Regions from separate parts of the Clostridium chauvoei genome, predicted to be linked through region 2. Evidence: predicted binding sites of a transcription regulator. Region 2 holds the regulator's gene; each other region holds the start of a gene.
The links. The regulator HrcA, encoded in region 2, represses chaperone genes, less so after heat shock. The targets are predictions, from matches to a motif close to TGTTAGCACTCNNNNNNNNNGAGTGCTAACA.
Positions count from the first base shown of each region.

Region 1: the regulator HrcA is predicted to act here: its motif matches at 1,582-1,612, upstream of htpG (molecular chaperone HtpG).
Region 3: the regulator HrcA is predicted to act here: its motif matches at 3,098-3,128, upstream of groES (co-chaperone GroES).

Region 1 is NZ_CP018624.1:1,271,451-1,276,388, forward strand. Features, by position in the region: gene htpG (molecular chaperone HtpG) at 1-1,546, opposite strand, end outside; gene BTM21_RS06015 (hypothetical protein) at 1,786-2,637, opposite strand; gene BTM21_RS06020 (superoxide dismutase) at 2,778-3,392, shown strand; gene BTM21_RS06025 (IS256 family transposase) at 3,631-4,869, opposite strand.
Region 2 is NZ_CP018624.1:1,646,218-1,651,155, reverse strand. Features, by position in the region: gene BTM21_RS07745 (patatin-like phospholipase family protein) at 1-612, opposite strand, end outside; gene BTM21_RS07740 (hypothetical protein) at 774-1,043, shown strand; gene hemW (radical SAM family heme chaperone HemW) at 1,164-2,297, shown strand; gene hrcA (heat-inducible transcriptional repressor HrcA) at 2,489-3,520, shown strand; gene grpE (nucleotide exchange factor GrpE) at 3,541-4,146, shown strand; gene dnaK (molecular chaperone DnaK) at 4,199-4,938, shown strand, end outside.
Region 3 is NZ_CP018624.1:89,534-94,471, reverse strand. Features, by position in the region: gene BTM21_RS00430 (prepilin peptidase) at 1-469, opposite strand, end outside; gene BTM21_RS00425 (type II secretion system protein) at 535-948, opposite strand; gene groL (chaperonin GroEL) at 1,134-2,759, opposite strand; gene groES (co-chaperone GroES) at 2,773-3,057, opposite strand; gene BTM21_RS00410 (TVP38/TMEM64 family protein) at 3,345-4,052, opposite strand; gene BTM21_RS00405 (4Fe-4S dicluster domain-containing protein) at 4,165-4,938, opposite strand, start outside.

The DNA of each region.
Region 1 (4,938 bases), 370 kb from region 2:
TTTCTTTCATAGAATTAAATAACTCTTTATTTTCGTTATCTTCTATATTTTTATTATCCTCTGTATCTATACCTAAATCACCACTAGAAACTGATTTAAACTCTTTATCTTTATAATTCATTAATACTTTTATTGCAAATTCATCTATATCGTCTGTAAAGTATAGTATTTCATATCCTTTATCTAAAACAAGCTCTATTTGTGGAAGCTTTTCTATTCTTTCTTTTGATTCTCCTGATGCATAATAAATATACTTTTGATCCTCTTTCATTCTAGAGATATATTCATCTAACGTTACCATTTTCTTTTCCTTTGATGAATAGAACATTAAGAGGTCTTGAAGAGTATCTTTATTTATTCCAAAATCACTATATACTCCATATTTCAACTGTTGACCAAAAGATTTATAAAATTCTTCGTATTTTTCTCTTTCATTCTTTAATATATTTAATAGTTCATTTTTAATTTTATTTTTTATATTCTTAGCAATAAGTTTTAATTGTCTGTCATGTTGAAGTATTTCTCTTGAAATATTAAGGGATAAATCTTCTGAATCTACTATTCCTTTAACAAATCCAAAATAATCCGGTAATAAATCTGAACACTTATTCATTATTAAAACACCATTTGAATATAACTCTAATCCTTTTTCATATTCTTTAGTATAGAAATCATATGGTATCTTTTCTGGAATAAATAAAATTGCATTATAACTTACCGCACCATCTACACTAATATGAATATGTTTTATTGGCTTATCAAACCCATAATGCTTTTCAGCATAAAAATTATCATAATCCTCCTTTTTAAGTTCATTTTTATTTTTTCTCCAAATAGGAACCATACTATTTATAATTTCTTCTTCTTTAAACTCTTCATACTCATTTTCAGTGCCATCTTTTAATTTTCTATTAGTTACATCCATCTTTATTGGATATCTAATAAAATCTGAATACTTTTTAATTATTGACTTTAATCTATACTCCTCTAAATATTCATCAAAGTTTTCGTCTTCTGTATTTTCTTTTATATTAAGTATTATTTCTGTTCCTACAACATCTTTTTCACATTCTTCTATTGTATATCCATCTATTCCTTTAGATTGCCATTTGTAAGCTCTATTACTACCAAAAGCTTTACTTATAACTGTAACCATATCTGCTACTAAAAATGCTGAGTAAAAACCTACTCCAAATTGACCAATTATATCATATCCATCTTTAATTTCATTTTGCTTTTTAAACTGTAATGATCCACTTTTAGCTATAACCCCTAGATTATCATCTAACTCATCTTTAGTCATACCTATACCTGTATCTGAAATTTTTACAACTCTATTTTCTTTATCTACTGATATCTTGATAAAATAATTATCTTTTTCAAAACTTAAAGATTCATCAACTAATGCCTTATAGTAAATTTTATCTATAGCATCACTAGCATTAGAAATAAGCTCTCTTAAAAAAATTTCCCTATGTGTATATATTGAATTAATCATAAGGTCTAAAAGTCTTTGGGATTCTGCCTTAAATTGTTTTGTTTCCAACGTAAATCTCTCCTTCCAAAATAAAACTTACTTTTTATCAGCACTCTTTTATATCGAGTGCTAAACCTCTTATTTTTTATATATCACATTTAAATTTTCATGTCAACATCTCTATAAATAGTGTATTTCAGGTTAGTGTTAAAAATTTTCTGATTTATATAAATTATCTCCTTTTATTTTTAAATTTCATTTAAATGTTTAACTTAAATAAAGTAGTGTAAATACATACACTACTTTATTTATACAATTCTACTTATAACTTTTACTGTAAAATCACTTTCACTAAAAATATGAATATACTTAACAACCTCATCATTTTTATTTATAGCATAAAATTCAATTACTGGATAATCTTCATAATTGTAATAAAAATGTGGTAATTCTTCATTTATGTTTTCTATTGATTTTATTTCGTTATTTTCTTTTAACCTATGATATAAAAGTGCTGCTTCTAAATAACCTTCTTTTGTTTTTTCACCTTCTATAGCCTCCATAAAATTTCTTAATGCATTTTCTGGTTTAAGTGGTTTATTAAAAACATCATATTCATCAATTTCTCCATCTAAACATTCCTCGGGATTTGGAACCTTTTCCTCTTTGTTAAAGGCAAACACTAATTCCTTTTCTTCTACGTCATCTTTTATTTTATATGATACTAATTTAAATTTATTCTTAATAGCTAGTGTTTTTAAATCTTTTAATCTTTCTTCTACATTTTCCTTTGATATATACCATTTTTCATATATGTTTTCGTTTTTATCTTCTTTATTATATCTAAAATATTTATCTGAGAAATTTATATTAAAATCAAATCGTTGATTTTTAACTTCTCCTAAAAAATTCTTTTTATAAGTTTCAAATAAAACCTTTTCAAGTTGTTCTTCTGTTTCTACATAAAATCCATCATTTTCTACTAAAGATATCATAAACTGGATATAATCTTCATATGTCATTGTATTTTCATTTATAAAAGGCTCACCTTTCATTGCTTCAAGATATCCTTTATATTGTTTATATAATCTTTTTTCTTCTATTTTTTCCATAATTACACCATCACTTTTTATAATGTTTTTTACAATATTATTATACATTTTCATTTTCCCTTTAACAACTATTTATAAATCCTTGTAACTTTTCTGTTTTGCACTCTATTTAGTATATAAAGTATATTAAATTACATATACTATAAAATAAAATATATTATTTTAATAATTAGGAAGGAGTTTATTTAATGAAATACGACAAAATAGTTTTACCTTATTCTTTTGATGCTTTAGAACCTTATATAGATACTTTAACTGTAGAAACTCATTATGGAAAGCATCTTCAAAGTTACGTAAATAATCTTAATGATATAGTATCAAAAGATCCTATATTTTTTGAAAACAAAACTTTAGATGAAATATTATCTGATACTAATTCAATCCCTGTAGAAATAAGGCAAGGAGTTATTAATCAAGGTGGTGGTGTAGCTAATCATAACTTTTATTTTTCTATATTATCTCCTAAAGCCAAAACTAGTCCATCAGGTAATTTATTAAATGCAATCAATAATACCTTTGGAAGTTTTGAAAATATGAAAGATAAACTTAATAAATTATCTTTAGGAAAATTTGGATCTGGTTGGGGCTGGCTTGTAGTTAATGAATATTGTGGACTTGAAATAATAACTACCTCAAATCAAAATTCTCCCTTAAGCATTGGTAAAAAGCCACTTATTACTATAGATGTTTGGGAGCATGCTTATTACTTAAAGTATAAAAATTTAAGAGCTGATTACATTAAGAACATATGGAATATAATAGATTTTAATTTTATTGAAAGTTTATATAATTCTATTTGTTAATAAATTATAAATATAAAAAGTATGAAGTCTACTTTCTATTTTAGACTTCATACTTTTTCGTGAGAGAATAGATAATTCTGTGTAATTATCATTTTTATTATTTTAATATTACTGGAAATTTTCATTTCCAGTAATATTTTTTTATATTTAAGAAATACTAATAATGTTTCTTATTACCTTTTTTAGTATTTCAAAAAAATCTAATAGTATGCATATAATTTATAAAAAGTACAAGCTTTTAAGCTAATTCATCTTTTAATTGATCTTCAAATATTATTGATAGCTCCGCTAGCGTAGCACCCCAATTATGTATAGGTTGAGTCCATTTTTCTAGTATCTCCATTGTTGCTAAGTAAACACACTTATTTAAAGATTCATCAGTTGGGAATATGACTCTAACTTTAGTGAATTTACGTATTTGACGATTAAAACCCTCTAAGATATTTGTAGTATAAATCATCTTTCTTATAGTTGGAGAGAAGTCAAAAAATGTTGAAAGGTTACTCCAATTGTTATACCAGGAATCTATTACTATTCCATATTTATCTCCCCATATCTCCTTTAAATTATCTAGCTGTGCTAACGCAAGTTCCTCTGTTGTAGCCTTATAAACCTCCTTCAAATCTTTCATAAATGCTTTTTTATCTTTTGAAGCTATGTATTTTATTGAATTTCTTATTTGATGAACAATACATGTTTGAATATTTACTGATGGAAATACTGTTTTTATAGCTTGTGGAAGACCTTTTAATCCATCCATACAAGCAATTAAAATTTCTTTTACACCTCTATTTTTTAAATCATTGCAAATTCCTAACCAGAATTTAGCACCTTCAGCTTCATCAACCCATATACCTAAAATATCTTTATATCCTTCCATAGTGTATCCTAAGCATATATAGACAGCCTTGTTAACTATCTTTCCATTACTTCTAACTTTAAAGTACATAGCATCTAAATAAACTATTGGATATATTTTATCTAATACTCTATTTTGCCATTCGGCGGCGCTAGCAAGCACTTTATCAGTTATTTTAGATACCATCGATGGTGATATAGTTATTCCATATAAGTCTTCAATTTCAGCCTGAATATCAGATGTTGACATACCTTTAGCATATAAAGATATAATCTTTTTATCTAACTCAGTACACACGGTTTCATATTTTTTTATAATTTGTGGCTCAAATTCAGCATTTCTATCACGGGGTACGTCTAGGTCGACGTCACCGAAGGAACTTCTTAAATTCTTGCGACTATAACCATTCCTGTAGTTCTTCTTAGTTTGATCAACTGCTTCTACACGTTCATATTTATTTCTTCCTAGATGTTCTTCCATTTCACCTTCTAATATATTTTCAAGAACATCTTTAACTAATCTTTGTATTAATCCGTTTTTACCCATTACATCATCGATTGTTTTGCATCTTTTAATTTCCTCATTGTAATCAAAGTTGGTATCAATTTTTCTTGTCATAATAATTCCTCCTAATTTATATAGTATATTATTCCAAAACTTCCAACTGTTAATACAAAAAACAGTAGA
Region 2 (4,938 bases):
TGTGCCAATAGATAACAATTTTATGTTTTGTTTAAAATCAATGTTAGGAAAAGCATCTATACAATGAAAAACAGAAATAGTAGTAGGAGAGTTAGCAACTACACCACCATCAATAAAATTTTTGTGTGATGGAAAAAATGTAGGGGCTGCTGAACTAGCAAGAGCAACATCTATAATATTATAATTAATAGTTTTATTATCAGTTAGATTATTAAAAAATACAGGCTCCCAATGTTTAGAGTTAAGTCCAGTAACATTAAATGAAGGGATACATACATATTTAGGTAAATCTTTTAGCGTTAAATTTTCTGGAAAGTATTTTAATAACACTGATTTTAAATTTTTATTATTAAATTTAGGTCTAAATAAGTTAAGACGAGGTTTAGAAAAAATAGTTTTAGTTATTTCATGACTATATAAATTATCAACATCATTTACAGAAAGCCCACTAGCTAAGGCTAATGCAATTAATGAACCAGTTGAAGTTCCTGCAAATAAATCTATATTATCTAATAGGTCTGGATATTCTTCGCATAATCTTTTTAAAATTCTAATAGATAAAGCTCCTTTTATACCACCACCATCAAAAGAAATTATTTTTAAAGATTTCAATTTTATAAGCTCCTTTTAAATTGTTCTATAATTACAGTATTCAAAAATAAAAGTAGTGTTATTGAATATTTTAAAATAATATAGATATAAATTTGTAATTATTTATAGCATTAACCAATATATTTATTATGACTATATAAATATTAAAAGGTGGGGATGTTATGTTAGAAGCAAATTTAAGGGATGTTAAAGTTAAGGGAAAGGTTATAAGAAACCTAGGTTACTCTACAGGAACATTGAGAAGAAAAAATGGAGAAATACTTCCAATATCCATTTTAGGGCATAAATTAAATACTTACTTATCAAGACATGGATTAAAGACTAACATTACAATAAAATTAGAGGGGTTAATAATAAATTCTAAAATAGATAGAATTCAAAGAGATTTAATTTTTCATAATGCAATTAATATAGACTTAATAGAGATATAAAAATATGTGAATACTAATAAAAAGAATTCTTTAAGTAAAGAGTTCTTTTTATTAGCTAAATAATTATAAGTATTATATTATAATATTATAATTAAGCTAAATAGAAAGAGAGTGAGATAAATGAAAGAGATATCATTATATGTACATATTCCTTTTTGTAAACAAAAGTGTTTGTATTGCGATTTTCCTTCTTACGCATCTTTAGAAATGCTAATGGATGATTATGTAGATGCTTTAAGTAAGGAAATTGAGGAAAAAGGAAAAGGTTATTTAATTAAGAGTATATTTATAGGTGGAGGAACTCCATCATATTTAAGTGAAAGTCAAATAAAAAGAGTATTAGATTCTATTAATAAGCTTAATAAGGCAAAAGATATAGAATTTTCAATGGAGTGTAATCCAGGAGCCTTAGAGGAAGAAAAGCTTAAAACTATGCTTTTAGGTGGAGTTAATAGAATTAGTATGGGTTTACAAGCAAGACAAGATTCTTTATTAAAAACTTTAGGAAGAATTCATACCTTTGATGAATTTGTAGAAAATTTCAATTTAGCTAGAAAAATTGGATTTAATAATATAAATGTTGATTTGATGTTTGGGCTTCCAAATCAAAAATTAGAAGATTGGATAGAGACTTTAGAGACAATAGTGAAACTTAAACCAGATCATATTTCAGCCTATAGTTTAATAATAGAAGAAGGAACTTGTTTTTATAATATGTATAACAACAATAAATTAAGGCTACCTTCAGAAGAAGAAGAACGAGAAATGTATGCTATAACAAAAGATATTTTAAGTGTTCACGGATATCATCAATATGAAATCTCTAATTATTCAAAAGAAGGTTGTGAATGTTTACATAATAAAATATATTGGGAATGTAAGCCTTATTTAGGGTTAGGTGCATCTGCAAGCTCCTTTGTAGATGGGTATAGATTTAAAAATTTAGATAATGTAAAAGAATATGTTAGACGAATTAAATTAAATGAAGATGTTATAGACGAAAAAATAAAAAACTCCATAGAGGACAATATTGAAGAGTTTATGTTTATGGGAGTTAGATTAATAGATGGAATAAGTAAAGAGGAATTTAAAGTTAGATTTGGAAGAGATGTTAACAGTATATATAAAGAAATAATAGCGAAAAATATAAAAGCTGGATTATTAGAAGAGGATAATAAAAAACTAAGGTTAACCTCTAAGGGGATTGAATTATCTAATATTGTAATGAGTGATTTTATATTAGATAGTAAGTAAAAATCAAACTTAATAGATAATGATAGAGATAGTTAGAAAAAAAGAGAAAAATACAATTAATTTATTATATTAGCAATATAATATTTATTTTAAATATTTATTAGATTGACAAAAAAAACTATAAGGAATATATTGATATTGTAGTCATTAGCACTCGACTTAAATGAGTGCTAACAGGTAGAGGTGATGTCATGGCTATTGATGAAAGAAAAATAAAAATACTTCAGGCTATCATTAATGATTATATAATTACAGGAGAACCTGTTGGTTCAAGAACAATAGCAAAAAGATATGACCTAGGAGTTGGTTCAGCAACCATAAGAAATGAAATGGCAGATTTAGAAGAGATGGGTTACTTAGAGCAACCTCATACATCATCAGGGAGGATACCTTCTAATAAGGGGTATAGACTATATGTAGATAAATTAATGAATGCTGAGAGTTTAAGTAAAGAAGAAGAACTTAAAATCAAAGAATATATTATTAATTCTGCAATGTATGAAGTTGATAAAATTGTAAAACAGGCATGCACATTACTTTCAGAGCTTACAAATCTAACTTGTATAGTAGAAACTCCATCTGTTAAAAGGAGTTATATAAAATCTATTCAGTTATTGATGATAGATAACCATAACTTAGTTTCAGTAATAGTTGCAGATAGTGGAGTTATAAAAAATCATAGAATAAGAGTTAGAGAAATGCCAGGAAGAGAAACTCTTCAAAGAATAAATGAAATCTTAAATTTAAGACTTAGAAATTTAACTATTGAAGAGATAAATCTTGAAGTAATAAGTAATTTGAAAAATGAACTAGAAGGATATGACGAATTATTTAATGCAATTTTACCAGCACTTTATGAAACACTTAAGGAAGTAAAACATTCAGACATTTTAGTAGAAGGTGCAACAAATATATTTAATTATCCAGAGTATAACGATATTGAAAAGGCAAAAGAAATCCTATCTTTAATAAATGACAAGGATTGTGTAATAGAACTTTTGGAGTCTCCTGGAGATATATCTATAAAAATTGGAGAAGAAAATTATTTTCCTGAAGCAAAAGAGTGCTCTGTAATTTCAGCTGAATACTCTTTAGATGGAAGACCAATAGGAACTATAGGATTAATTGGCCCAAGAAGAATAAATTATTCTAAAGTTATTGCTATAATGGGGCAAGTTATGAAAGAGTTAAATAGAAGCCTTAGAAATCAAAGTATTGAATAAAATAGAGACGAGGTGTTGTTATGGAAGATAACAAAGAGTTTAAAGAGGAAGAAATTAAGGGTGAAACTGCTAATGTTGAAGTAGAAGAAGATATGGATACTTGTGATGAAGAAGTATCACAAGAAGCAGAAGAAGTTAAAGAAGAAAGTAAAGACGGGTGGAATCCGTTAAAAACAACTAAAAAATTAAAAGAAGAAAATAAGAAATTAAGTAATGAAGTAGAAGCTTTAAAAGATAGATTGCTAAGAATGTCAGCTGAATATGAAAATTTCAGAAAAAGAACAGCTAAAGAAAAAGAAGGTATATATACAGATGCTTGTACAGACGTATTAAAAGAAATGTTACCTGTTTTAGATAACCTTGAAAGAGCACTTCTTGCAGAAGGAAGTATAGATGATGTTAAGAAAGGAATTGAAATGACAATCAAAGGAGTTTCAGGATCTTTCGAAAAACTTGGGGTTGAAGAAATTGATGCCACAGGAGAATTTGATCCAAATCTTCATCAGGCTGTAATGCATGTACAAGATGAAAACTTTAATGCAAATTCAATAGCAGAAGTATTCCAAAAGGGATACAAAAGAGGAGATAAGGTTATAAGATATACAATGGTTAAAGTAGCCAACTAGTAATAATAAATTTAAAAAAGAATTAATTGAAAAAGTTTAGGAGGAATAGATTATGGGAAAAATTATAGGAATTGATTTAGGAACAACTAATTCATGTGTAGCAGTTATGGAAGGTGGAGAACCAGTAGTAATCAGCAATTCAGAAGGAGCAAGAACTACTCCATCAGTAGTTTCATTTCAAGCAAATGGCGAAAGACTAGTAGGTCAAGTTGCTAAAAGACAAGCGATTACAAATCCAGATAAAACAATAATATCAATAAAGAGACATATGGGAACTAACTATAAAGTTACTATAGATGGAAAAGACCATTCACCACAAGAAATATCAGCAATGGTACTTCAAAAAATAAAAGCAGATGCTGAAAGCTATTTAGGTGAACCAGTAACACAAGCTGTTATAACAGTTCCAGCATATTTTAATGATTCAGAAAGACAAGCGACTAAGGATGCTGGTAAAATAGCAGGATTAGAAGTTTTAAGAATAATAAATGAACCAACAGCAGCAGCTTTAGCTTATGGTTTAGATAAAATGGATACAAACCAAAAAATCTTTGTTTATGACTTAGGTGGTGGTACTTTCGATGTATCAATCCTTGAACTTGGAGATGGAGTATTCGAAGTATTATCAACAAACGGAGATACTAAGTTAGGTGGAGATGATTTTGATGAAAAAATCATGAACTACATTGCTGAAACATTTAAAGCAGAAAATGGTGTAGATTTAAGAAATGATAAAATGGCACTTCAAAGATTAAAAGAAGCAGCTGAAAAAGCTAAGATTGAATTATCATC
Region 3 (4,938 bases), 1.3 Mb from region 2:
CAATTAAAGCACCAAAAATATTATTTACTATTATTTTTTCAGCTATTAAACATTCACCAATCCAAAATATTATCCCTGAAATTAATCCAAACATTACAGTAGATCTATATACAAACTTAGTATTAAAATCTATTAATGCTATTACAATTAAAAGGGATGCTAAAACAGAATATTTTAGAAACTCTAGTGTATATCCATACTTTAAAAATATTATTAAATACAAACTTGCATTTATAAGTTCTACAATTGGATATTTTATTGATATTTTCTCTTTGCAACACCTACATTTGCCCTTTAAAAATATATAACTAAATATAGGAACTAAATCACTTATCTTAAGATTATAACCACAAGTTATACACCTTGATGCTGGAAAAATTATCGACTCGTCCCTTGGAATTCTATATATGCACACATTTAAAAAACTCCCTATAGCTAAACCTATTAATAATATAAAAAATAAACTCAAAACTTCCTCCAAATATAGTCAAAACCTCCTTTTAATATATAAAGGAGATTTTAATATAATCTGTTTTACTGAGCAATTGGTTTTACATCACCTAAGTTATTGTTATCATCAAGAGTAAAATTATACTTTTCGGTATCAACTATCTCTTTACAAGTTGCTATATTAGTTTTACTTGCATTTAACTTTGTAATATCATCGTTAGTTAATAATCCACCAGATTTTTCCACTGCATCTTCTACGTTGCTATCATCAGCTATGGTATTTGGTGATTTCATATTAACTGATTCTACTGCTAATATAACTTTTCTTGCTTGATCTATAACTTGTGTTTTTCTAGCTTCTTTAACATATACTGTTACTTTAGGTATTAATACTGAAGCTAATATAGCTATTATTCCCATTACTGCTATTAATTCTATTAATGTAAATGCTGGTTTCTTTTTAGATGTTTTTTTATTTAATAACTTTATTTTATTCACGCTATCCCTCCTTTACTATTTTTCTATAATTATTATCATCTGCATAGTAATCTATACATATATTCTTGTATTTTTTAACTTTTTATCAAAAATAAACTCTTATTATTACAAATCATATTATAACCTTTTCTTAATTAAGAATAAATAAAAAAAGACTTGCAAATTGCAAATCTTTTTTAAACTTTTTAGTACATTCCATCCATACCCATTCCTGGTGCTCCTTGCATAGGAGTTTCTTTTTGTGGGATTTCAACTACCGCAGCTTCAGTAGTTAAGAATGTTGATGCTACTGATGAAGCATTTTGAAGTGCTGATCTAGTAACCTTAGTTGGATCTACTATTCCAGCTTTAATCATATTTGTATATGTTCCATAAAGTGCATCATATCCAATTAAAGCTTCACTATTTTTAATATTTTCTATAATAACTGAACCTTCTACTCCTGCATTAGTTGCAATTTGTCTCATTGGTTCTTCTAAAGCTCTTACTATAATATTTATACCAACTTGAGTATCTGCAATATCTGATTTAAGCTTAGCTACTTCTTTTATTACATTTACATAGGCAGTTCCACCACCAGGAACAATTCCTTCTTCAACTGCTGCCTTAGTCGCTGCTAAAGCATCTTCTATTCTTAGTTTTCTTTCTTTAAGCTCTGTTTCAGTTGCAGCTCCAACTTTAACAACAGCAACTCCACCAGCTAATTTAGCTAATCTTTCTGTTAGTTTTTCTTTATCAAATTCAGAAGTAGTTTCTTCTATTTGAACTTTAATTTGATGAACTCTATCTTTAATATCTGCTGAATTACCTTTTCCATTAACTATAGTAGTATTTTCTTTTGTAATTTTAACACTTTCACATTGACCTAACATATCAAGAGTTACTTCTTTAAGATCTAAGCCTAACTCTTCTGCTATGACAGTTCCACCTGTTAATATTGCTATATCTTGAAGCATTTCTTTTCTTCTATCTCCAAATCCAGGTGCTTTTACTGCTACACATGTAAATGTTCCTCTTAGCTTATTAACTACTAGTGTAGCCATCGCTTCTCCTTCTATATCTTCTGCTATAATAAGAAGCTTTTTACCACCTTGAACTATTTGTTCTAATATAGGAAGTATTTCTTGTATGTTACTAATCTTTTTATCTGTTATTAAGATTAGAGGATTATCTAATACAGCTTCCATTTTTTCTGTATCTGTAACCATATATGGTGATACATATCCTCTATCAAATTGCATACCTTCAACTACTTCTAATTCAGTACCCATTGATTTTGATTCTTCTACTGTAATAACGCCTTCGTTTCCAACCTTCTCCATAGCATCAGCAATTAACTTACCTATTTCTTCATCTGCTGCTGATATAGCTGCAACTCTAGCAATATCTTCTTTACCTGCTACTGGTTTAGAAATACCTTTAATTTCTTCTACTGCTTTATCAACAGCCATTCTTATACCATTTCTAATTAACATTGGATTTGCTCCAGCTGTTACATTTTTAAGACCTTCTCTTATAATAGCTTGCGCTAAAAGAGTAGCTGTAGTAGTACCATCTCCAGCAACATCATTAGTTTTAGTTGCAACTTCTTTTACTAATTGAGCTCCCATATTTTCATATGGATCTTCAAGTTCTATTTCTCTTGCTATAGAAACACCATCATTAGTTATAAGTGGTGCACCAAATTTTTTATCTAATACAACATTTCTTCCTTTAGGTCCTAATGTTACTTTAACTGTGTCAGCTAGTTTATCAACACCTATTTGCATTGATCTTCTTGCTTCTTCTCCAAACATAAGCATCTTTGCCATATAAATCTCCTCCCTACTCAACTATTGCTAATATATCATCTTGTTTTAATATAGTATATTCAGTTCCTGATACTTTAACTTCAGTACCTGCATACTTTGAATAAAGCACCTTATCTCCTATTTTAACTTCCATTTCAACTCTTTTTCCATCTACAATAGCTCCTGGACCTACAGCTACAACCTTTGCTTCTTGTGGTCTTTCCTTAGCTGTACCAGTTAAAACTATTCCACTTTTTGTAGTTTCTTCTGCTTCTAATTTTTTAATTACTACTCTATCTGCAAGTGGCTTAATATTCATAAAAACCCCTCCTCAATATATTAATTACTTCTTATCTATATTTTAGCACTCATTATCCCCAAGTGCTAATAAAATTATAATAATATTTCATTTAATTTTTATCAAACATTACTTAATATATTATTCTCTTATATCCCTCAAATATTACCAATTAGGACTGATTATTTTAAAGTCTCTTATTGTATCAACCAATTTCTTTAATAAATGAGTATATTCTATTAATTATTTCTTTTTATAGGGCCCTCCCCCTATTACTAATAAAAATATATCTTTTAATAAAAAATATGTTATTTATTTTTATTACCATAATCACTAATAAATTTTTTACCTTTTATAAGACTAATTATAAATATTAAACCTACTACAATTCCTATAGATATCAATATCCATAAATTATCTAAAGACATTTTATCTCCAAAAAAACATGATATAAATAATGCTGGAGTTCTACCTATCATTGATATTATTGTAAATTCTCTTAAGCTTAATGTTGTTATTCCACATATGTACCCTAAAATATCCTTAGGTATTCCAGGAATTAAATACATTATAAATACAAGCTCTTTAAACTTCTTTTTATCCTTTTTTATTTCCTCTATTTTTTTAAATATCCACTTATCATCTTTAAAAACTATTTTTTCAACAAAAGGCTTTCCAAGTATTCTTGCTACTAAAAAACTAAAAACACTTCCTATTAAAATACCTATAAAAGATAATAAAAATCCCTCAAAAGATCCAAATATGTATCCACCTGCTATTTGAACTAATTCTCCAGGTATAAAGAACACTACTATCTGTAAAAATTGTAGTACTATATATGCTATAAAAGAATACTTTCCATATCCTAATATCATATTCTTTATGCTTTCAGGATTTCTGAAAAACACTGCATATTTTTGATAATATTCAAAAAAACAAATTAATAAACCTAATAAAAAAATTATCCCCACAATCTTATATTTATTTTTATGTAAAAAATCTTTTATTTTGTTCATAAAACACCCCATCTATTTTAAATTTTATAATTAGCAATGAATATTTATATAAGTAAATATTCCCATTTATATCTCTATTCACTGCTAATTATTATAAGATTCTATTTAATTATTATTCTCTCTCTAAATTTAAATTATTATACTCTTCTAACTTATCATTATCTAAAACCGCTTTTTTAGTTGCTTGTGCATTAGTCTTATTAAATGAAGCTTTTGCTTTCATAGATGTAACTACTGTACCTGCCCCATTTATACATCCACCTTCACATATCATACCTTCAATGAAGTTTCCTTGAAGCTTTCCTATTTTAGCCATTGTCATTGCTTTTTTAATTTCTACTCCACCAGATGCTTTTACTGGTCTAAAATCTGCTTCTAAGCCTTTTCCTCTAATATAGTTTTGTATTGCAGCTGTTAATCCACCATGAGCACCAAATCCTCTTCCATATATTGATGCATCATCAACAATCTCTTCTTCACATTTTTCTAATTCTATTTCAAAAGCATCAAATAATGCTAATAATTCTTCAAATGTTAATACATAATCTACAGCATCTTTTACTGACTCTCTCACAGCTTCACTTTTCTTTGCTGTACAAGGTCCAATAAATACTACCTTAGCTTCAGGATCCATATGTTTTATATATCTTCCTGCTGCTACCATAGGCGATACTGTCCCTGATACTTTTCCTATTTCTGAAGGGAACATTTTTTCAACATAGCTTAAGAATCCAGGACAACATGAGTTTGTCATATAGTTGTCTCCATTTTCCATCCTCTCAATAAACTCATTACTCTCATGAACTGTTACCGCATCTGCTCCACATGCCGCTTCAACCATATCTATAAATCCTAATTTTTTTATTGCATTTTTGATTTGTCCATA